DNA from 3 places in the Alteromonas sp. G5_S2_22_S1 genome. Region 2 is predicted to be linked to each of the others. Evidence: predicted binding sites of a transcription regulator. Region 2 holds the regulator's gene; each other region holds the start of a gene.

Region 1 (7,605 bases), on a different contig from region 2:
TAGCGGTAAATTCTGGGATAGGGATAAACTGTTTGCCTACCATGGCATTACCTGGTTTATCGCTTGAAAGTAACTTCAATGCTTGATGTTCAAAAGCCGCATAAGGTACGGCTTGCAGATAATCGCTAGAATATGTTGAGTGTCGAGTACCAGAAGGGGCCGCGTATTCTCCGTGGGCTTTCTTAAGTAAATTAATAAAGGTTTTAGACGTTAAAAAATGCGCAAGTAACTGCGCCTCTTCTACATAGCGAGATTTTTTCGGTATTGCAAAATTCCATGACCAAAACCATTGCGCCCCTTTCTGTTGCTTACCCAGCGGCGCATAGGTTACTCCGGTAAATTGAGTCACTTTAGAAAAGCGATCATCAAATAAAGCCCCGCCTAATGAAGAAGCGTCAACGAAAAAGGCTAATTTCCCTTGGGCAAAGAGCTCTTGATTCTCTTGCCAACCCATATCATGATTATCAGGCGGCCCATATTGCCTAACAAGCTCAGCATACATACCGACTGCATCAAACCATGCCTTACTATCCAGTGTGGGCTGCATGTTGTTGTCTAACCACGCACCGCCATAGGTGTTGGCCATGGTGCTCACTAATGCCATATTCTGCCCCCAGCCCACTCGCGTTCTAAGCCCTATACCATAGACTTCTTTTTCAGGTATATGCACTTGTTTAGCAAGAGACTTAATATCGTTATAGGTGAGTACAGTGGGTAGACTTAATCTAAACTTTTCTAGCAGGTCTTTTCGGTAAAAAGTAAGCGTAGTTTCAGCGACAAAAGGCAATCCATAAAGCTGGCCATCGACAATGTTTGCATGCAGAGCGGCAGGAATAATATCGTCGATATCGTAATCGGCGGGATGCGATTTGAAAGGAAGTAGAACGCCTCGTTTAGCCCATATGGGAAGACCATAGCTGCCGATTAACACCAAGTCGAAGCTGTTTTCGTTAACAGAAAAGTCACCTAGCAGTCTACGGCGCAAAACGGTTTCATCCATTATTCGCCATTGAATATTGGAGTGCAGCAAAGGCGAATCGTGTTTATCTAAGTATGCTTTAGCTTGAAAAACGGCATTAATATCTGGCGCCCCGACAACTAATGCCTCTTCCCCCTGTGAAGCGTCATAGACGCCATATTTCTCGAGTGTGAGCGTTAATAATCCGCTTTGTTTTTGTTTCTGTAACGCTAAGTTAAATTTCTCAATTAACTGAGAGGCTCCAGGTGTCTGCTTAGACAGTGCGAGATGATAAGTGCTAGCTACCTCCGCTCCAGGGATAAAATTAAACTTCCCAATTAAATTGGGCCGTTCATTTACTAACGCCTCCTTTGCGCTGTATTTATCAATAAACAGTACATCAATTCGTCCTTTACCAAGTAAATCCAATAGGTTAACGGTAGATGCTCCCGGATACAGGTTGAAAAACGTTTCATTTGATAAGAATTTGGGGGCTGTCGTCCCCCTCAGATACCCGATTCCTCGTAAATTTTGTCGTTTAAGCCATTCAACAAGGTTGTCGGGGCTACTGTTATCCTTGAAATCTTTCGTCCTAATTAGGAACCCACTTGCTCCTGCAGGGATCGCATCAGATAAAAGGAATGCGTCTGTGAAGCGCTCATGATGGTGAACAGGAAATACGCCATCGAGTGCTCCCTTCTTTGCCAACATCACAGCCCTAGCATGAGGATAACGCTCAACGATAAGCTGCTCATCTAGTTCTTCAAAAGCTTTTACCACCACTTCATTTACGTATCCTTTCGACACGTCTTTGCTGTCACTAAAGGGGCTAACTTCCGAGGTTGCAAGCACGATAGGACGAGCATAGGCCAGCTCGCTAATAATGAGGGCAGTGACAAATAGGCAGCGAGCGGCAGTCGCTAAATGTAGCATTAACGGCGGGACTCGAAAGCTAGAGACAAAACGTCTTGTCTGCGACACTATGCAATTCCTTTTGTGGAGTAAGTGTTAGATAAATAGCAGATAAAAACAAAAAGTGCGTTACTATCGTCAAATAATTTACCATTCAATCAACCGACACTTGTTAACATCACCTCAACTCTACTTATCGAGTATAGGCATGCCGCCTGGCACAGCGACTTTCTTAACATTACTTGAGCCTTACAACGCCCCCGAACTTATTAACGCCATAAAGAATGCAACCAGCAACGATGATAAAAAGGCGATACAAGGCATACAAGCCCTGTATAAAATGCATTGGCAGTAGACACGACCATTTGAGAACCACATGGATGTGTTTATGCGTGTTGCAAATTCGCCCCCTCTACGCCTATGTAGTAAAAACGACAACCAATAGTCTAGTATTAATGACTTATCACAGCGCAATGCGTACAATACCGCCCCCCGAAAAACAGGTTGGTGATTTATGAGTTCAGATAGTCAATTTTCAGTTGGTCAACGTTGGTTAAGCAACACGGAAACAGAGCTAGGTTTAGGTGTGATTATGGGCACCGATTTCCGTTCAGTTGAAGTATTGTACCCCGCAACTGGCGAAGCACGTAAATATACCAAACAAGACGCTCCACTAACGCGACTCATCTTTGAAATTGGCGAAACAGTAAAAAGCCAAGATGGTTGGGAAATGACCATTACAGAAAAAGAAGAAAGCCAAGGGGTGTGTATTTATCACGGGCTTCGCGAAGACACCAAAGCGCAAGTGCGTTTGCCCGAGACGATGCTAGACAGCCATATTCAACTAAACCAACCTGAAAGACGTTTGTTCAGCCAGCAGCTCGACAACCCAAAGTGGTTCGATTTACGAGAGCGTGCTTTAGACTATCAATACGACTACCTTCGCTCTAGCACTATCGGCCTAGCTGGCGCGCGTATTTCTCTTATTCCTCATCAGCTTCACATTGCTTCAGAAGTCGGCGGTAGACACGCGCCGCGCGTACTCCTTGCCGATGAAGTAGGGTTAGGTAAAACCATTGAAGCTGCGCTAATTATCCATCAGCAGCTTAAAACGGGCCGCGCTGAACGCGTGCTTATTTTGGTGCCTGACTCATTAGTACACCAATGGCTGGTTGAGATGCTTCGTAGAGTAAACCTACCCTTTGCCATTTACGATGAAAGTCGTTGCGACGCGATAGAAGAAAGCGAAGCGTCTGATGCTGGCGAAGTGAATCCGTTTGAAAACGATCAGCTAGTACTTTGTAGCATCGACTTTTTAAGCCAAAGCGAAAAGCGCCAGCAGCAAGTTCAGGCCGCAAGCTGGGATTTGATGGTTGTGGATGAAGCTCATCACCTGGCGTGGTCAAGCGAGGCGCCATCAGCTGAGTATAAGTGCGTTGAAGCTTTAGCTAACCTAACGCCTGGTGTATTGCTGCTTACGGCAACCCCAGATCAGCTTGGTCACGAAAGTCACTTTGCTCGCCTGCGTCTTCTTGACCCTGCTCGTTTTCATAGTTACAACGCTTTTTTAGAAGAAGAGTCGAAATATAGCCAGCTGGCCGACGCCGTCGCGCCACTGCTTTCAGATGCAGAGCCTAACGACAAACAACGTACCAAATTGGCAGAGTTCGCCCCTGATGTCATGGAGCACACCGGCGATTTGAGCACGCCAGAAAACCGCCATGCGCTGTTACACCAGTTAATTGACTGTCACGGCACTGGCCGCATGCTGTTTAGAAACCGTCGCGCTAATATTGAAGGCTTTCCTGAACGTAAACTGAGCGCTTATGAACTAACCATGCCTGAAGTCTACGCAGATGCGGTAAGCGGCGGCGACCTGACCTACTCGCTTTACCCCGAGCGAATGGCCAACGTGGTAAATAGCTGGACTAAACACGACCCTCGTGTTGAATGGCTGCTTGACTTCATGCAGAGCGTTAAGCCTGAAAAAATACTGCTTATTTGTGCCAGTGCTCGCACTGCGCAAGAGCTAGGTGAAGTCATTCGCACTCAATCAGGCATTCGACACAGCGTATTCCACGAAGGTATGAGCATTGTAGAGCGCGACAAGGCTGCTCACTACTTTGCCGACGAGGAAGAAGGTGCACAAATTCTACTGTGTAGCGAAATTGGCAGTGAAGGCCGTAACTTCCAGTTTGCCCACCATTTGGTGTTGTTCGATTTACCCATTACACCTGATTTACTGGAACAGCGCATTGGTCGACTCGATCGAATTGGCCAAACGCAAACAGTACAAATTCACGTACCGTATCTTGCTAAGACCGCGCAGCATGTGTTGTTAGATTGGTACCATGAAGGACTAAACGCATTTGAGAAAACCTGCCCGACAGGCTCTGGCGTATTCGATGACGTTAAACCGTTGCTTGTTGGTGCATGCTTACATCCCGATGATATGAGCGCTCGTGATGAACTTATCAATATGAGCGTAACGCTGAACAGCCAGCTTGTAGCGCAGTTGGAGGCCGGACGAGATCGCTTACTAGAGTTAAATGCCTCTGGTGAAGGGCGCGTAGAGCAGTTACTCGAAGACATTGTTACCCTTGATAGCGAACAAGATCTATCGCGCTTCATGGGCCGCGTGTTCGACGCTATCGGTGTACAGCAAGAAGAGAAAGGCAACGACTGCTTTATTCTTATGCCTACCGAGTCTATGGTGAGTCAGCTTCCTGGCCTTGACCCTGAGGGAATGACAGTCACCTACAAGCGCCGTGTGGCAACAACCTTAGAGAACGTGCAGTTTCTTAGCTGGGACCACCCTCTTGTTCATACCGCCATTGACGTTATCCTTACGGATGTTCACGGCAAGAGTAGCATGGGCTTTATTGCTGAGCCGTCGCTGCCAAAAGGCGCATACTGGATAGAGGCGTTATTTGTTCTTCATGCTCAAGCGCCAAAAGCGTTGCAGCTTGGCCGTTTCTTACCGCAGACGCCGGTACGCGTATGCTTAGATGCACAAGGAAATGCGTCTGACTTAAGCTTCGATGTGAAACGTAAGATTGGACGTAAAATTTCAGCGCAGCTATTGAAAGCCCTGCAACAGCCACTTGAGTTGGCTATTGAGAAGGCGCGTAAGCTTGCCCACCAGCAGGCCAATCAAAAGCAGCACGACGCGTTGAATACCATGCACTTGACCTTGGGCGAAGAAATTCAACGTTTACGCGACTTACAAAAGCGCAATCCAGCGGTGCGAGACAGTGAAATTGAGTTCATTGAAACGCAAATGAATGCCCTCGATAAGGTAATTCAGGAAGCTGATGTTCAGCTAGATGCGTTGCGAATTGTGGTAAACAATCCGTAACGCTCCTCCTTAACGGCTACTTATAAGTGACACAACGCAATGGCTAACCCGAGCTTTGTTTATAACCCACCAATGACGCCTTATCTTGATATTTTGTATCAGGATGAGGATATGGTGGTAGCACACAAACCCAGCGGGCTATTGAGTGTTCCCGGTAAAGCACTAGAACACCGCGACTCTCTGATTAGCCGTGTTAACACTGTGTACCCCACTGCTACCGTGGTACACCGGTTAGATATGGCCACTTCGGGTATTTTAGTACTGGCACTTAACAAAGACAGTCATCGCCATATCTCTAAGCAGTTCGAGCTTCGGCTAACCCAAAAACGCTATTTCGCGCGGGTTCACGGCCATATAGAGGAAGATTCGGGCGAAGTAGACTTACCCCTTATCTGCGACTGGCCTAATAGACCAAAACAAATGGTGGACTTCGAACGGGGCAAAAAAGCCATTACGCGGTTTGAAGTCATTGAGCGTGCCACTGACGATGCAGCGCGCCGCTATACCTTAGTGGCGTTATATCCCATTACAGGGCGCTCACACCAACTACGGGTACACATGCTAGCCTTGGGCCACCCAATCTTAGGTGACCGGTTGTATGCTCATGACGAGGCGCTTAGTATGGCCCCTCGCCTTCAACTTCACGCTGAAAGTTTAAGCTTGACTCACCCAACATTGGAAAAGTGGTTACATTTTAAAACCCCTATCCCGTTTAGCCATTATCGCCCGAGCGCCCTTTCTATTGATAGAGACTAGCGTTAATTTGCCTTTTACTATGACGTGCCCCCCCCGTTATTCTTTTTAACCATTGCTATAGTTTTTACTTAGAGTGCCGATAACTGTTTCAGTTATTGGTACAAACGAAGCAACGGGTAAAGCACCAGTTAATGGGTAGAACTAAAAGGTAAATCTCTCTTCTATGAAAAGGCAAACTATCCTTCTGTTATTTGCTGTCATCGTATCCCTCTTACCTATGACGGCGCACAGCAACTTTCTGAAAGACGTTAGTAATGCTTACTTACCTGGTGAAGTAAGAACAATCATGGTGGGTGAAGGCGAAGCACCGATCATTGAAATAGGGGCCAAAACACCACTGCCTCTTGGTACAGCCATAGTTCTTACCGAACCTTTCCCATCTAGCCTCACACTTTCACAAGGCAATAGCCTTGCCGATTTGCTCGCAGAAAAAGGCTGGAACGTAGTCATTAGCCCTTTTCATTTACCCGTAACACCCAGTGAGCCAATAAACGAAGATACGATTCCTGGTTCTTCGAATGAGGGTGATAGCGCGCCTTCATCACAACCCAATGAGATACACCCTCGTAGCAATCAACTCACACAATACCTTAGCTTCGAAATGACCGTTACTTCGCTCACGCTTCAACTCAGCGCGTTGAATAATTATTTACAGGACCGAGGCGGCTATCGCATGGTAATAGCCCAAGGCATGCTTGCCACCACATTTTTGTCTGCCACAGAACAACAGCCCGCCTTAGACCCAGATACATTCATTGCCATATCGCCCTTTTGGCCCGAAGAGTCAACCAATAACTTAGTAATAGAAACCATGGCTCAGGCCAACTACCCTGTCCTAGATGTTTCTCTTAACAACTTTAATGATTGGGAGAGCAATACCACATTAAAAAGGAAAATTAGAGCAAAAAACGCACTAAAGTTGCACTACCGGCAAATAAATATTCCAAATAATTCTTTAACCTTTAGTATAAGAGATATTCACAAACCCCCACAAATTCAGATGGTTGCAAATAGCGCCATAGGCTGGACTCGCCACTTGGGCTGGTAATTTATTCACCTACCGATTAGGCTAAATTAGCACCCAAAACAGTTACCTAAGTATTTCAGACAAAATAATACCCTGCCCTGGCACGTGGTAACTGCGTTATAGACTATAATATTTCATAGCAAACAGAGACGGTTGAATTACTTGTGAATGTTCAAGATTTTGTAGACAACAAAGCAAAGCAGCTGTGTTTCTATTTGAGAGCATTTTGGCAAGGAGAGCTTCCTATCGAGGAGATCGAGCTATTTTTCTGGGATAGTATGGAAGAGTGGGGCCAAATTGAATACACGTTAACCCAGCCCTATACACAAAAAGAACGGGTGTTTTGGCATGTACTTCATCAAGTGCATTACTGGAACGAAGAGAAACTGACAAAAGATCAGTTTCTCATTGATGAACTTAATAACTGCGTCAATTTTCTCGAAGGATTAGGTCATTGCCCTTTGGACTGCGTGGGGATACGCCCTTAGGCTCCCGTCTACGGCAAAAATAAGTGACCAACAACGTCACAGGATGTCGATACTTACCTATTGCCGCTCAATGGGTTATTGCTAAACCTCGTACTTCGTGGCTCAA
Region 2 (7,605 bases):
ATTGCGGCCTATGAGCAGCTCGCGACATACGGAAAAATTATTGGCTGTACGGTGAGAAAAGCGCAGACTAGTGAAGAACTTGCGGATTTATTATTCCAACTTCGTCATAAGCGTCTAGTATTGATTGATACGGCAGGATTTAGCCAACGGGATAGCCGTTTAATTAAACAGATTAAGCAGTTTGATAATGGTCAAATGCCTAAAGTTAAAAAATATTTGGTAGCGCAGGCTAATACACAATATCCTGCCCTACAGCGCATTATTAAGGCTTATGATGATATCGAACTAAGTGGCTGTATTTTCACAAAGTTAGATGAATGCTACTCTTTAGGAGAGGTATTGAGCGCTGCAGTAGAATATCAACTGCCGGTTAGTTATGTCACCGACGGTCAGAAAGTACCTGAAGACATTAAGATTGCGGAGGCGAAATCTTTAGTTTCTGCCGCTGCAAAGCTTTATAAAAAGTACGGTTTGAATCATACTAGTGGCAACAACGCAATTAAAACAGCATAAGCAGTATGATTGACGACCAAGCGAGTAGCTTAAGAAAAATGAAGCAATCACGGTTAATCAAAGTTATCGCCGTCACCGGAGGTAAAGGTGGCGTAGGTAAAACAAATATTACGCTAAACACCGCTATCGCTATGGCGAAGCAGGGTAAGCGAGTTATGGTTCTCGACGCCGACCTCGGGCTGGCGAACGTAGACGTAATGCTAGGTTTACGGGTTGAGAAAAACCTTTCCCACGTGCTATCTGGCGAGTGCACACTTGATGAAGTGTTAGTCACCGGCCCCCATGGTATTAAAATTGCGCCTGCCACCTCTGGCACGCAATCAATGGCAGAATTATCGCCAACGCAGCACGCGGGTCTTATCAGAGCCTTTAGTGAATTGCGTTCGCAAATCGATGTACTTATCGTAGATACCGCGGCCGGTATTTCAGACATGGTGTTGAGTTTTTCAAAAGCTTCTCAAGACATCATGGTCGTGGTTTGCGATGAGCCCACCTCGTTAACTGACGCCTATGCCTTAATAAAGATTCTTAATCGTGAGCACGGTGTATTTCGCTTTAAAGTTGTGGCGAATATGGTTCGCGATGTACGGGAAGGTCAGGAATTATTTAGCAAATTAAGCAAAGTGACAGGGCGTTTTTTAGATGTTGCACTAGAATTAGTGGCAACCGTACCTTTTGATGAGAATATCCGCAAAGCCGTGAGAAAACAAACGGCTATTGTTGATGCGTATCCGGGTTCTCCCGCCGCTGTTGCTATTACTCAGCTTGCGAGTAGAGCCCTTACGTGGCCCATTCCGGCACAACCGGGCGGTCACCTAGAGTTTTTTATTGAACAACTCGTTGCAGAAAAAGCAGTAGGAAGTCAGCGTTGAACAGCAAGGCAGCCGCTTATCGTCAACAAACCGATAAATCGCAGTTAGTCGAACGACATGCGTCATTGGTTAAGCGCATTGCGCATCACTTGATGGCGCGATTGCCGGCCAGTGTTCTTGTTGATGACCTGATCCAGTCGGGTATGATTGGCTTGCTAGAAGCTGCGCGTAACTTCGACGGGTCGAAAGGCGCGAGCTTTGAAACTTTCGCAGGCATTCGCATTCGTGGTGCTATGCTAGATGAGATACGTAAAGGCGATTGGACCCCGCGTTCAGTGCATAGAAATGGACGTGCTATTACCGAGGCTATTTCGCAGGTAGAGAGCGAAACAGGCCGCGATGCGAGAGATTCTGATATTGCTGATAAGCTTAATGTAAGCTTGCAGGATTATCACCAAATGCTTAATGAGGTTAATGCGGGAAAGCTGGTAGGTATTGAAGATTTAGGTGTGTCGGAAGATGTAATTACTACTGAGCAGAGTAGAGGTAGTGATGCGCCGCTTGAAGATTTAATGCAAGGCGCGTTTCAAAAAGCGCTTGCCCATGCCATTACGACATTACCTGAACGAGAAGCAATTGTTCTTTCACTGTACTATGATGAAGAACTGAACTTAAGAGAAATTGGCGAAGTTCTTGATGTTAGTGAGTCAAGAGTCAGCCAAATTCACAGTCAGGCCATGTTAAAACTCAAATCACGAATGAAGTCGTGGCAAGCTGACGAAGAATAGAAATTAATAACAATTAACCCCTCATTGGAGGCTATTTTGGACAAAAGCATGAAAATTCTTGTGGTTGACGATTTTTCAACCATGAGACGTATCATCAAAAACCTGCTTAAAGATTTAGGTTTTTCTAACATCCAGGAAGCGGATGACGGAAGCACTGCATTGCCTATGCTGCAGCAAGGTGATTTTGATTTCGTTGTTACCGATTGGAACATGCCAGGAATGCAAGGTATCGATTTGCTGCGCGCAATAAGAGCCGACGACAAACTTAAGCATTTACCTGTACTAATGGTAACTGCAGAAGCGAAAAAAGAGCAAATTGTTGCCGCTGCACAAGCGGGCGTTAACGGCTATGTCGTTAAACCATTCACCGCTGCAACTTTAAAAGAAAAATTAGATAAAATTTTCGAACGTTTAGGTTGATCCAGACGCTCACCAGATAAATGAGGTTTACTGGATGACAACGAATGTAAACGTTCCAATTTCGTTAGAAGAGGCCAAACAGCTTGTCACCTATCTGGAAGAAGGTGACAACGCGTCTGCTAACGCTCTACTTGAAGCTGCCTCAATGAAGGAAAACGTTGAGCTATTTGCTGAAGTAGGAAAGTTAACGCGTCAACTCCATGACGCGTTAAATAATTTTCAAATTGACGACCGCATCAAAAACTTAGCTACCGACGATATTCCCGATGCACAATCCCGCCTAACCTACGTAATTGAAGAAACCGAAAAAGCAGCTAATACTACAATGGACGCTGTGGAAGCGAGTATGCCGATAGCGGAAATGCTGTCGGTGCGTATCGAAAAAGTGATGCCTGAGTGGAAAAAGCTCATGAACCGCCAAATCGAGTTGGGCGAGTTCAAAGCGTTATGTGCAGATTTAGACGAATTATTGGAAGACGGTTCGCTTCAGTCAGCTAAACTTACACAGTTACTTACCGAAGTATTGATGGCTCAAGGCTATCAAGACTTAACGGGTCAAGTTATCCGTCGCGTTATCGACCTTGTAAAAGAGGTAGAAGATAGCTTAGTTAATATGCTAACCATGTTTGGCGAGCGCGAAGGTGAAGAACAAACTAAACCATCTAGCATTAAGGCCGATAAGGTTGATGGTGTAGAGGCAGAAGGCCCAATTATTGACGCCGAGAAACGCGATGATGTCGTTTCTGGCCAAGATGACGTAGATGATCTTCTGTCTAGCTTAGGTTTTTAGGGGAGCGGGCGCATGTCGTTTGATGTTGACGAGGATATATTACAGGACTTTCTGGTTGAGGCTGGAGAGATACTTGAACAATTACAAGAACAGCTCGTTGATCTTGAGAACAATCCTGAAGATGCGGATTTGCTGAATGCAATTTTCCGTGGATATCACACAGTTAAAGGTGGAGCGGGCTTTCTTTCGCTCACAGAGTTAGTAGAAATTTGTCACGGTGCAGAAAACGTTTTTGACGTAATGCGCAATGGACAAAGAACCCTAACCCCAGAACTGATGGATATTATTTTGCAGGCCACTGACGTGGTGGTAGAGATGTTTGAGCGGGTTAAAGCTCGCGATCCACTCGAACCTGCAGATGCACACCTTGTCGACTTATTGCACAAATTAAGTCGCCCGGAAACGCCAGATGAAAACATTTTTGGCGCCTCTGAAGAGTCAGCCACTGCACCTGAGTCAGTTGTTGCGGAGCCTGAACTTGTCATTGAAGAACCTACAGCGCAAGTGCCTAGCGGCACAAGCGACGGTGGTATTGACGAAATAACCGAAGATGAATTCGAAGCGTTACTCGATGAACTTCATGGTTCAAATGCGCCAGGTCAATCTTCTTCAGCAAGTAAGCCATCAGTCGCGCCAGCATCACTTTCAGCACCCACGACACCGACCGCTGGCGGCGATAGCGACGATATCACCGACGAAGAATTTGAAGCGCTTCTCGACGATTTACACGGCAAAGGCCAGTTCGCAACTAGCGCTGCTCCTGCCTCTGAACCTAAAGCACCGGTAGCGCCCGCACCATCGAACTCAAGCAGCGATGAAGAAATTACTGACGATGAGTTCGAAGCACTTCTTGATCAGCTGCATGGTTCAGGTCAAGGCCCTACGCAACAAAGCACAGCGCCTATTTCACCTGAGCCACCAGTAGATAAAGCGGCGACTGAAGCTGTTCAGAAGGCTAAACAAGCAGCACCTGTTAAAGCTGCGCCTACGTCAAATTCAGCCGCACCATCTAAGCCAGGCTCAACCGCGAAACCCAAAGCGGCTAGCCCAGCGCCTAAGAAAGATGATAAAAAGGCAGCTGCCGCAGCCCCACCGGCTGAAACCACGGTGCGGGTCGACACTAAGCGTCTAGACCAAATTATGAACATGGTGGGCGAGCTAGTATTGGTAAGAAATAGGCTAATCAGCTTAGGCATAAACAGCAACGACGAAAGCATGTCGAAAGCCATTGCGAACTTAGATGTAGTGACTGGCGACCTCCAAGGTGCGGTGATGAAAACCCGCATGCAGCCTATTAAAAAGGTTTTCGGCCGCTTCCCCCGTGTTGTACGTGACCTAGCGCGAAGCTTGAAGAAAGAGATTACTTTAGAGCTTGTTGGTGAAGACACTGATTTAGATAAAAATTTAGTAGAAGCTCTGGCAGACCCATTAGTTCACTTGGTTCGAAATTCGGTCGATCACGGTATTGAAATGCCTGATGATCGCGCCGCTTCAGGTAAGCCTCGTATGGGAACGGTTAAATTATCTGCTTCCCAAGAGGGCGATCATATTTTACTTACCATCGAAGACGATGGTAAAGGGATGGATGCCGAAAAGCTCAAGGAAATTGCCATTAGCCGTGGCGTTCTCGATGCAGATGCGGCAGCGCGTATGTCAGACGTTGAGGCGTTCAATCTAATCTTTGCACCGGGCTTCTCAACGAAGACAGAGATCAGCGATATTTCTGGTCGTGGTGTCGGTATGGACGTGGTTAAAACCAAAATTAACCAGCTAAACGGTACCGTAAACATTGATTCTCAGTTAGGAAAAGGGACCAGGTTAGAAATAAAAGTGCCTCTAACCTTAGCTATTTTGCCTACGTTAATGATTGTTGTAGGAAAACAGACCTTTGCGTTACCATTAGGTGCGGTGAACGAAATAATAAACATGGACATCAAAAAGACCAACACGGTTGATGGCCAACTAACAATGATAGTTCGTTCAAAGGCAATTCCGTTGTTCTTCCTTGGCGAATGGCTAATTCGTGGCCCTAAAGATATTAATAGAGAAAAAGGGCACGTGGTTGTAGTACAAATTGGTACACAACAAGTTGGATTCGTCGTAGACGCGCTAATAGGTCAAGAAGAAGTGGTAATCAAACCTCTTGATGCTTTGCTTCAAGGCACGCCGGGTATGGCGGGAGCAACCATTACTTCAGATGGCGGGATTGCACTTATTTTAGATGTTCCGAGCCTGCTAAAACGGTACGCGCGTAAACCCATCAAGTAAGGCGATGAATTAATAGGAATAATAATCCATGGTCTTTAAAGTCCTAGTGGTGGACGACTCGACATTTTATCGTCGTCGAGTAAAAGAAATACTCGACGATGATAGAGAGCTTGAAGTTGTTGGGGAAGCAAGAAACGGGCGCGATGCCTTAGAAAAAGCAGAGGCACTTAAACCTGATGTCATAACAATGGATGTGGAAATGCCCGTAATGGACGGCATTTCGGCGGTAAAGGCTATCATGGAAAAACGGCCTACGCCGATCCTCATGTTCTCTTCGCTTACTCATCATGGAGCGCAAGCTACACTCGATGCACTAGAAGCCGGTGCACTCGACTTCTTGCCGAAAAAATTTGAAGATATTGCTCAAGATAGAAAAGATGCATCGCGCTTATTATGTACTAAAGTTAGGTTAATAGCGCGTCGAGGTATTGGCCTTAAGCGTCCATCTTTTAGAGCCACAGAAACAAGAAAGCTACCGGATAACGCACCCAAGCAGGCGTTTTTTAAAACATCGGGGTTACTTTCTGGCCATAAAGACGCGGCAAAACAGCCCACCGTCTCATCTGTAAGGGCGACGGGAAAGCAATATAAATGCTTGGCGATAGGTGCATCTACAGGTGGTCCTGTGGCGCTACAAAAAGTGCTGTCACCACTACCTGCAGAATTTCCATATCCCATTTTTCTTGTCCAACATATGCCGGGCACATTTACCACGGCATTTGCTCAGCGCTTAGATTCAAACTGCAATATAAAAGTAAAAGAAGCTGAGCATGGCGATATAGTGGAGCCGGGCCACGCTTATTTAGCGCCGGGCGGTAAACAGATGTTGTTAGAAACCATAGGCGCGAATAAGCGTATAGCTATTGTCGATGCAAGTGCGAGCGACAAGGTTAATTATAAGCCCAGCGTTGATTTAACGTTCAGCTCGCTGGCCAAAGCCTATGGGGGAGATGTATTAGGCGTCATTTTGACAGGCATGGGCGCAGACGGCAAAGAAGGGTGCCGCATGCTGAAGGACAAAGGTGCGACTATTTGGGCACAAGACCAAGACTCCTGTGTGGTGTATGGCATGCCCCAAGCCGTAGCCGCTGCTAATATATCAAGTAAAAGCATTAATATTGACGATATTAGCAGTTGCGTTCAAGCCGAAATGCGATAGCGGCTTGGACACTAACGGAATATAAATCATGAAAGTGTGGACAGTAGCGAATCAAAAAGGCGGCGTGGGAAAAACAACCACAACAGTAAGCCTTGGCGGGTTGCTTGCGCAACAGGGCAAGCGAGTGCTGATGATCGATACTGATCCTCACGCATCACTGAGTTATTATTTCGGCATTGACGCCGAAGCGACAAGTCATTCAGTTTACGACATTTTTATTCAATCAAACGCACTTTCTGCCGATAATGTAATGGACTGCCTTTGTCCCACTAAGTTGGACAACTTATATGTGCTTCCTGCCACCATGGCACTGGCTACATTAGACAGAACCATGGGTAGTGAACAAGGCATGGGCTTGGTGTTAAAAAAAGCGCTCGCCAAGATAGCAGATGAATTTGACGTAGCGATTATCGATTGTCCTCCCGTGCTAGGCGTATTGATGGTGAATGCACTCGCGGCATGTGACAAAGTTATTGTGCCAACGCAAACGGAATACCTAGCATTAAAAGGTTTAGACAGAATGATCCGCACCATGGAAATAATGGGGCGCTCTTTGAATAAATCATTTGATACAGTCATCATTCCCACTATGTTTGATAAGCGCACAAACGCAGCGTTAGCATCGCGCAAACGATTAATAAACGACTACGGAGAGCGTGTGTGGGAAGGGGTTATTCCCGTAGATACTCACTTTAGAGACGCCAGTTTAGTACAGCTGCCAATTTCGGCGGCGTACCCTAAAACTCGTGGTGTGTCAGCCTACGCAAAGCTGTTAGCCGTACTGGAGAATTAATACAAAAATGAGCAAGCAATCGCCTTTCGCCCGTGAAGAAGTGATGGAGGCCTACTTAGATA
Region 3 (7,605 bases), 130 kb from region 2:
ACAGCGTTTAATATGCAGTATGTAGATGATAACGCTTTTGAACTCGTAGTGACCGACGGAAAAGTATTAGTTAAAGATCGTTTTAAAGCTTCAGCATCTAATGAATCGCTGTTCACAAAGCGCCCTGTTGCCGATGAAGGTTTACTTATGTTTGCGGGTGAAAAGGCTAAGGTACAAGGCAAAGTTGAAGCCCGTGAAAGTTTGTCTCAAAACGACATCGATGATGATTTAGCTTGGCAACAAGGCATGATCGTATTTAAAGGAGAGCCTTTAGACGCGGTTCTCGCTGAAATAGGCCGCTATACGCCGGTACGCTTTCATATTTCTGATGAGAGCTTACGCAAACGCCGCGTAGCGGGTTATTTTAAAGTGGGTGACATTGACGGCCTACTATCGGCGTTAAAAAGTAGCTTTAACATCAACTACGAGAAAGTCACCGACACGAGTATTGAGCTTAAACTAGCGGAGAGTTAAAAACTTCTGAAACTTAGGGGCTTTCTCCTATTCCTAGTTGGCATCAAATTATTTAATGTGACAATATAATCAGAATAATAAGCACATCGAATTTAAATCGTGCAACAGAGCAACATTGCAACAAGCAGGCAACCTAATAAAGCAATAGAAAAGCTGCATGCTTTTGCATGGCTGGCTTGGTGCTTTTCGCAAAAAAGAGGCGAAATAGTGGTGTTTCGCTTAGTAAAAGCACCTCTGCACATTGCGCCTACTTTATTTTTGCTTCTTACACATGCCCCTCTTGTGTACGCACAAACCACTCAAGTTACAGCCACACAACCACAAACATCAATTAACGAGTTTAGTTTTTCGATTCCTGCGCAAAATGCCAACGAGGCCCTTACGGAGCTTGCAAAACAGGCCAATACCACTTTGTTATTTCCGTTTGATTTAGCTAAAAAAGTGAAAACGAATGCCCTTGAAGGCACGTTTACGCTTAACGAAGCCTTGTCTCAACTTTTAAAAGATACGGAACTTGCCGTTGTCGTGGATGAAGCGGGTATGCTGAGTATTCGCTCCCGCTCGTCGTTACTAGCGAAGGCTAACCAGGCGAACAAGGAAGAAAAAGCGTCAGAAGAGGGCAATAATGGCTTGGAAAAAATTGCGGTAGTTGGCACCAGAAATGCGCCGCGAAGTGCAGTAGACTCTCCGGTTCCCCTTGATGTTATTGGTTCGAAGGCGCTGCGTTCGCAAGGGAATAGTGACGTGCTTTCTATGCTTAGCGTGATGGTGCCGTCATTAAATGTTAATGACCAGCCGATTAACGATGCCAGTAGCCTTGTAAGACCTGCGAATTTAAGAGGCATGTCGTCAGATCACACGTTGTTATTACTTAACGGGAAGCGTAGACACCGATCTGCGGTTATTACCTTTCTCGGCGGTGGCCTGTCTGACGGTGCACAAGGGCCTGATATATCAGTTATACCTGCTTATGCGTTAAAGCAAGTTGAGGTGCTGCGAGATGGTGCATCCGCACAATACGGTTCCGATGCTATCGCAGGCGTTATTAACTTTGTGCTAAAAGATGCACGAGAAGGGGGGAGCGTTGCCCTTAAGTTAGGTGGGTACAGTGAAGGTGATGGCGAACTTTTCCAAATACAGCTTAACAATGGGTTTGCCATAGGCGATAAAGGCTTTTTAAATGCAACGGCTGAGTACAGGCAGCAAAACGGCACTTCTCGTTCTGTACAGCGCAGTGATGCACAGGCGCTTATCGAACAAGGTAATACATTTATCCAAACGCCGTCTCAAGTTTGGGGCGCATTAGACGTTAACGAAGATATCAAACTAGCCTTAAATGCCGGCACTGCTATTTCTCAATTAACAGAATTTTATAGTTTTGCTACAGCAGCGAGACGAAAAATAACCGGTGGTTTCTATTTTCGAAACCCGCAAACTCGAGAAGGCGTGTTTAGTCGAACTGACCCCAACACGGGGGAAAGCCGTTTAATTGTGGCGGATTTAGATGGATTGGAAAACGGCATAGCGTGCCCGTCTATTACGCTTTCTACTAACAACGTATTGCAAGACCCTGATTATCAGCGAATAGCTGATAACACCACCGAACTTGGGGCAAATTGTTTTGCTTTTAATGAGTGGTTTCCAGGCGGTTTCACGCCAAAATTTGGCGGCACCATTACCGATGCCTCGCTGGCCATGGGAATAAGACATGAATTGCCCAAAGGCTGGGCGATGGATGCGAGTGCCACTTTAGGTTACAGTGATATCGAGTACACCATATCGAATACGGTAAACCCGTCGTTAGGGCCCCGGACACCCACTTCCTTTTCTCCAGGCGGTGTATCACAAATAGAGCGAACCCTTAACCTCGATTTTAGCAAGCTTATTCAATCCATTTTTGAAGACCCAATTAGCATAGGCCTCGGTGCTGAATGGCGCAAAGAAACCTATTTCCAGAAAGCCGGTGATGAAGCGTCCTACATTGCTGGGCCTTTTGCCCTTGAGCCTCCGTTGGGGTTAAGCGAAGGGTTTTCGATTGGGTCGAACGGTTTTCCAGGGTATCAGCCTCAGTCAGCTGGGCATTGGAGCCGCAATAACTGGGCATTGTACGCCGACGTAGAGCTGTTCCTAACTGAAGCGATGCAGGTTGGACTGGCTGCTAGAGTTGAGCATTTTAGTGACTTTGGCTCTACCTTTGACGGCAAATTGAGCATGCGTTATAAACTTAACGACACCTTTGCATTGCGAGGGTCAGTTAATACAGGCTTCAAAGCGCCGACAGTGGGCCAGAGCAACGTGATTAATGTAACAACTGCTTATGGCGTTAATGGGCTTGAAGACCAAGCCACCTTGCCGCCAACGGACCTCATTTCATTACAGCTCGGCGCGACACCACTTACACCAGAAGAATCGGTCAATTTCAGTCTGGGCATGGTCATGCAGGCAAGCGACAACTTTTTCGCAACGCTCGACTATTTCAATATTCGCCTCTCAGATCGCATCAGTACCACCTCAGCGATTCCGTTGACTGAACAAGATATTAGCGCGCTGGTTGCACAGGGAAGGCCAGATGCAGTTAAGTACAATGCAGCAAAATACTTTACTAATGATTTTGATACTAAGACCCAGGGCGTAGATTTAGTTGTAAACTACAGTTTTTCATACAATGACTGGGCTAACGCGTTATTACTCGCTTACAACTGGACAGATACGCAGGTGGAACGCCTTACGCTTTATCCTGCTCTAGTTAACGATGAAATGCAGCTTTTGCCTAACTTAACGCCGTCGCGCATTCGTATGCTAGAAGATAACCTCCCGGCTCACAGGGGAAGCGTTACCCTTGAGCAGCTCAAAGGTAACTGGGCGCTAACATGGCGATTAAACTACTATGGTGAGTTTTACGAAGACCACCTCGATGCATCGGCGGGAATGGATATATACGGCAGTGCATTAACGACGTTTGACGCGCAACTCGCTTGGAAAGTACAACCACACATTCAGCTTACGCTAGGCGCGCAAAACTTGTTCGATGCACTGCCTGACGAAAACCCGTTTCAAGGCGAGGTTGGCGCGCTTTATCCACCTACATCTCCAGGCGGCATTAACGGCGCTTTTTATTACGCAGGCATCGAATACACCTTTAATTAACACTGCGGTAATGGCCGCTGCTTTTGGTGTCAATATATATGCTGAATGTGTCGTAGCAAAGAAACGCGTTACAAGAGGGAGAAGGGACCGGAAAGGTTAAGTATTAGGTTGCTTACTTTAACCTACGTCTTTAAATAATGATTCATCAATGATGGTTTGGTCAATAATTTGTTGTGCCATAGTAATGCACTTACCGCACTGCGAGCCAAGCTCTAAATGTTGACGTAACTCACGCATATTTCCCACGCCGTTTTCTTCAACCGCCGCGCGAATGCTTTTATCTGTTACCCCATAGCACATGCAAACAAACATTAAACGTACTCCAAATGAATCTGTAAATGATAATAATTGCTATTCATTAGTTTGGCAAGTAGATATTGGCAAATTTAATAAAGGGTGAATGATGAAAATCTGTGCTTAAAGTTTAGCGAATGAACCCCTATTGGTAGGATCAGTGAAAAAACGCATTGTTTAATATTGTTATTTTAGTAATCGTACCTATCTCCCAAGCTAGCAATATCTATTTTAAGTGGTCGCGCAACGCAATCACTTCTATTATTACAATCCACATATAAATGGAGAGACTCATGAGTGTATTAGTTGGCCGTCCGGCACCTGATTTTACAGCTGCAGCGGTACTAGGTAGCGGTGAAATTGTTGATTCTTTTACGTTAAGCGAAGCAATCAAAGGTAAAAAAGCGGTTGTGTTCTTCTATCCGCTAGACTTCACTTTCGTTTGCCCTTCTGAACTGATCGCTTTTGACAAGCGTTTTGACGAGTTCAAAAAACGTGGTGTTGAAGTGATCGGTGTTTCTATCGACTCTCAATTCTCACACAATGCCTGGAGAAATACCCCAGTAAATCAAGGTGGTATTGGCCCAGTTAAGTACACTCTCGTGGCTGATGTTAAACACGATATCTGTCAAGCTTACGATGTTGAGCATCCGGAAGATGGTGTTGCATTCCGCGGTTCATTTTTAATCGACGAGGCAGGTATGGTGCGTCACCAAGTGGTTAACGATCTTCCTCTTGGCCGTAACGTTGATGAAATGCTTCGTATGGTTGATGCACTGGCGTTCCACGAAGAGCACGGTGAAGTTTGCCCTGCAGGCTGGACTGAAGGTAAATCTGGTATGGACGCCTCGCCTGAAGGTGTAGCTAAGTACCTATCTGAAGAAGCAGACAAGCTGTAAGCTAGCTACTTGAAGAGTAGAAAAAACAGCGCTTTTAGGCGCTGTTTTTGTTTGAGCTTATAAATTAAAACGTGTTGAGTGAGCCCAGTATGAATACCAGTATCTTAAATACCTTGTTCATTTAATCATTTTCTACCGGCCATCCGCCTAATGCTTTGTACCGGTTAACCATAAAGCAAAATAGTTCGGTTGTTTTTTGGGCATCGTATAGTGCGCTGTGCGCTTCACTTTGATCAAAAGCGATTCCCGCTGCGCGGCAGGCTTTAACCAACACCGTTTGCCCTAACGCAAGGCCGGCAAGGCTGGTGGTATCAAACGAGACGAACGGGTGAAACGGCGTGCGTTTGATGTTACAACGCTCTATTGCCGCATTTACAAAGCTCTGGTCGAAAGTGGCGTTGTGGGCAACAATCACCGAGCGCTGACAATCAGCGTTTTTTTGCGCCTTTCGGATACCTTTGCATAAGTCCTTCATGGCTTCACTTTCTTCAATTGCCCCGCGCAAGGCGCAATTCGGATCGATGCCATTAAATTCCAACGCTGCCGGTTCTAGATTAGCGCCCTCAAACGGATCTATATGGTAGTGAAAGGTTTCATCGGGATGGAGAATGCCGTCGTCATCCATTTTTACCGTAACTGCCGCGAGCTCCAGCAAGGCGTCGGTTCCCGCATTAAAGCCCGCAGTTTCAACATCAATAACTACGGGGAAATAACCTCTAAAGCGCTGGGAAAGAAGGGGCGGGTTGGCAGACATAAACACTCTTGTAGACTAGATTGAGAAAACTGGCTGGTGGCGTTAATGCGCACCAACATGCGAAATGTATGTAATAGCTGAATTATCGCAAGGATGCCACCGAGTTGCCAGTTTCAATTGAAACGCTATTGTTTATAAATCAGGATAGTAGCAAAAACCTGAAACGCGAATGGTATTAAACGCTAAACTTTTCTACACTTTGGACGATAGTTATGTAGAGCGTCTTAACGTGCGTCGCTATTTCTTGTTCTTTTAGTACCTGTCTTGAAATAGATATGCCGACGAATGCTCACTTGCTTGTGTGCGCTCTCGCAAGTTGTTGAAAACGTGGTTGACGGTTAACGTAACCCATACCCGTGTTAGTCTGATTTTCGTTATGGTGTCGAAGTATGGTGTCTAAATTAAAATATATCGCTTTGATGGGGATTGTGGGGTCGCTATCTTCCCACGCTGCTATGCGACAATATTCTGCGACCATTGAAAGCTCCAACTGGCGCATCGATTCCGACACACGTCTTCAGTGTACACTGAACCACGAATTACCAGGTTATGGCGAGGCTATGTTTACCAGCACGGCGTCAAAGCAATTGAATATGGAATTTGAGCTAGACATGCATTTACTACCGAGTAAATTCGATATGGCTGCTGTTTATTCCGTTCCACCAAAGTGGATGCCGGGCGTAGCGCCAAAACCTATAGCCGATATGTCTATCCGCAAGCAGTACAACGGTGACTTACCGCAGGACGCCGCTTGGACAATGCTGTCTGAACTTGAAAAAGGTTTCTGGCCCACTATTTATTACCAAGATTGGTACAACAAGTACGATCAGGTGAGTGTTGCATTAAATGCGAGTAACTTTTCTGGGGTATACCAAGAATTTGTAAAGTGTGTGTCTAACTTACTGCCATTCAATTTCGACGACATTGCTTATACCGTACTGTCATATCAAAACAACAGTACAGAACTGACCAAATACTCGCAAAAACGCTTAACCATGATAGGTGAGTATTTGAAAGAAGACAGTGAGCTAGAACTTGTACTATTAGACGGCTATACCGATAGCTATGGTGGCCGATGGAACAATGAGCAGCTTTCTATACGTCGGGCTAACGAAGTGAAGAGCTACTTGACCACGCTAGGTGTGCCAGAAGACAGAATTCAGTTGACCGGACATGGCGAAAAACGTCACATCGCGCCTAACGATACACGTGAAAGCCGTGCCCAAAACCGTCGCGTAGTGGTTAGGCTTTCTAAGTCGTAGCTTTTTAAGTTACAGTGCCTAACCGCCAGACGCTTTAACTCAATATGCGCATACACACTGCATTTGAATATAAAGCGCCCATACCTTTAATACTTAGTCCTTTTGTGCACGCCACCTGGTAACCGGTACAACATGGTCGGTGAACACGCCGTCGACGTTAGCTACATTCTCTAACGCTTCTAACAGCTGTGTCCCTGTCATGCCTGCAGGCAAAGCGTCTTCGCGATAGGTGTAAGGATGAATGGTCAGCGAATTATCATGGGCGTATTCAAGCCATTTTGCCGCTTCTAATTTTCCTTCTGCCATTGCTTTCTTGTTCAGTAAGTGGCCTAGCCATGGGCCAATGCCATCAGCATAAGAAGCTACCTCGCCCATACCCTCTTTAGTACGAAGCCAGTCATAGTCGGTGTCGCTTTCGCCCCAATCATTTTCGCCAATAAGCATAACCACTTTGCCTTTATAGCCTAGTGTTTCGCGAATGCGTTTCACCTCTTTGAAGTCGAAACACTGAAGATAGCTGTTGCCACTTTCTCCACCAAAGCCATAGGTATTCAGCATATCGATAACAATTTTGCTAGCATCGACCCCTTCGTTACTATGAAAAGCAGGCGATTTGACTTCGGGGTAAACGCCTACTGAAGTACCAAATTGGCGATTTAGTTCGCTGATTAATTCAAAGTGCTCTGCTAATGTAGCAAGGGTAAACTGAGCCTGTTGGCCGCGATAACGATTTTCAAATACTTGTTTCCCATCGCTGTTTGCTCGCTCGTGAACC

The links. Region 2 encodes FliA, which starts transcription of late flagellar genes. Its sites were predicted from a motif close to CTAAAGNTNNNNNNNNNNNNGCCGATA; they were not measured.
Region 1: ACTRWF_RS02490 (DUF3530 family protein) is a predicted target of FliA. The motif match lies at 6,040-6,066, and genes of this name have one in related genera.
Region 3: ACTRWF_RS05120 (flagellar protein MotY) is a predicted target of FliA. The motif match lies at 5,751-5,777, and genes of this name have one in related genera.

What each region holds. Positions count from the first base shown of each region.
Region 1 covers NZ_JBQKUJ010000002.1:55,238-62,842, reverse strand. Annotated here, with positions in the region: gene ACTRWF_RS02505 (extracellular solute-binding protein) at 1-1,939, opposite strand, end outside; gene rapA (RNA polymerase-associated protein RapA) at 2,385-5,228, shown strand; gene rluA (bifunctional tRNA pseudouridine(32) synthase/23S rRNA pseudouridine(746) synthase RluA) at 5,268-5,984, shown strand; gene ACTRWF_RS02490 (DUF3530 family protein) at 6,148-7,032, shown strand; gene ACTRWF_RS02485 (hypothetical protein) at 7,176-7,499, shown strand; gene ACTRWF_RS02480 (AmpG family muropeptide MFS transporter) at 7,597-7,605, shown strand, end outside.
Region 2 covers NZ_JBQKUJ010000003.1:307,207-314,811, reverse strand. Annotated here, with positions in the region: gene flhF (flagellar biosynthesis protein FlhF) at 1-513, shown strand, start outside; gene ACTRWF_RS05740 (MinD/ParA family protein) at 519-1,385, shown strand; gene ACTRWF_RS05735 (RNA polymerase sigma factor FliA) at 1,382-2,113, shown strand; gene cheY (chemotaxis response regulator CheY) at 2,150-2,533, shown strand; gene ACTRWF_RS05725 (protein phosphatase CheZ) at 2,568-3,323, shown strand; gene ACTRWF_RS05720 (chemotaxis protein CheA) at 3,336-5,591, shown strand; gene ACTRWF_RS05715 (protein-glutamate methylesterase/protein-glutamine glutaminase) at 5,620-6,750, shown strand; gene ACTRWF_RS05710 (ParA family protein) at 6,779-7,543, shown strand; gene ACTRWF_RS05705 (chemotaxis protein CheW) at 7,551-7,605, shown strand, end outside.
Region 3 covers NZ_JBQKUJ010000003.1:176,792-184,396, reverse strand. Annotated here, with positions in the region: gene ACTRWF_RS05145 (FecR family protein) at 1-474, shown strand, start outside; gene ACTRWF_RS05140 (TonB-dependent receptor domain-containing protein) at 574-3,621, shown strand; gene ACTRWF_RS05135 (bacterioferritin-associated ferredoxin) at 3,739-3,933, opposite strand; gene ACTRWF_RS05130 (peroxiredoxin) at 4,209-4,814, shown strand; gene rnt (ribonuclease T) at 4,936-5,568, opposite strand; gene ACTRWF_RS05120 (flagellar protein MotY) at 5,958-6,830, shown strand; gene glpQ (glycerophosphodiester phosphodiesterase) at 6,924-7,605, opposite strand, start outside.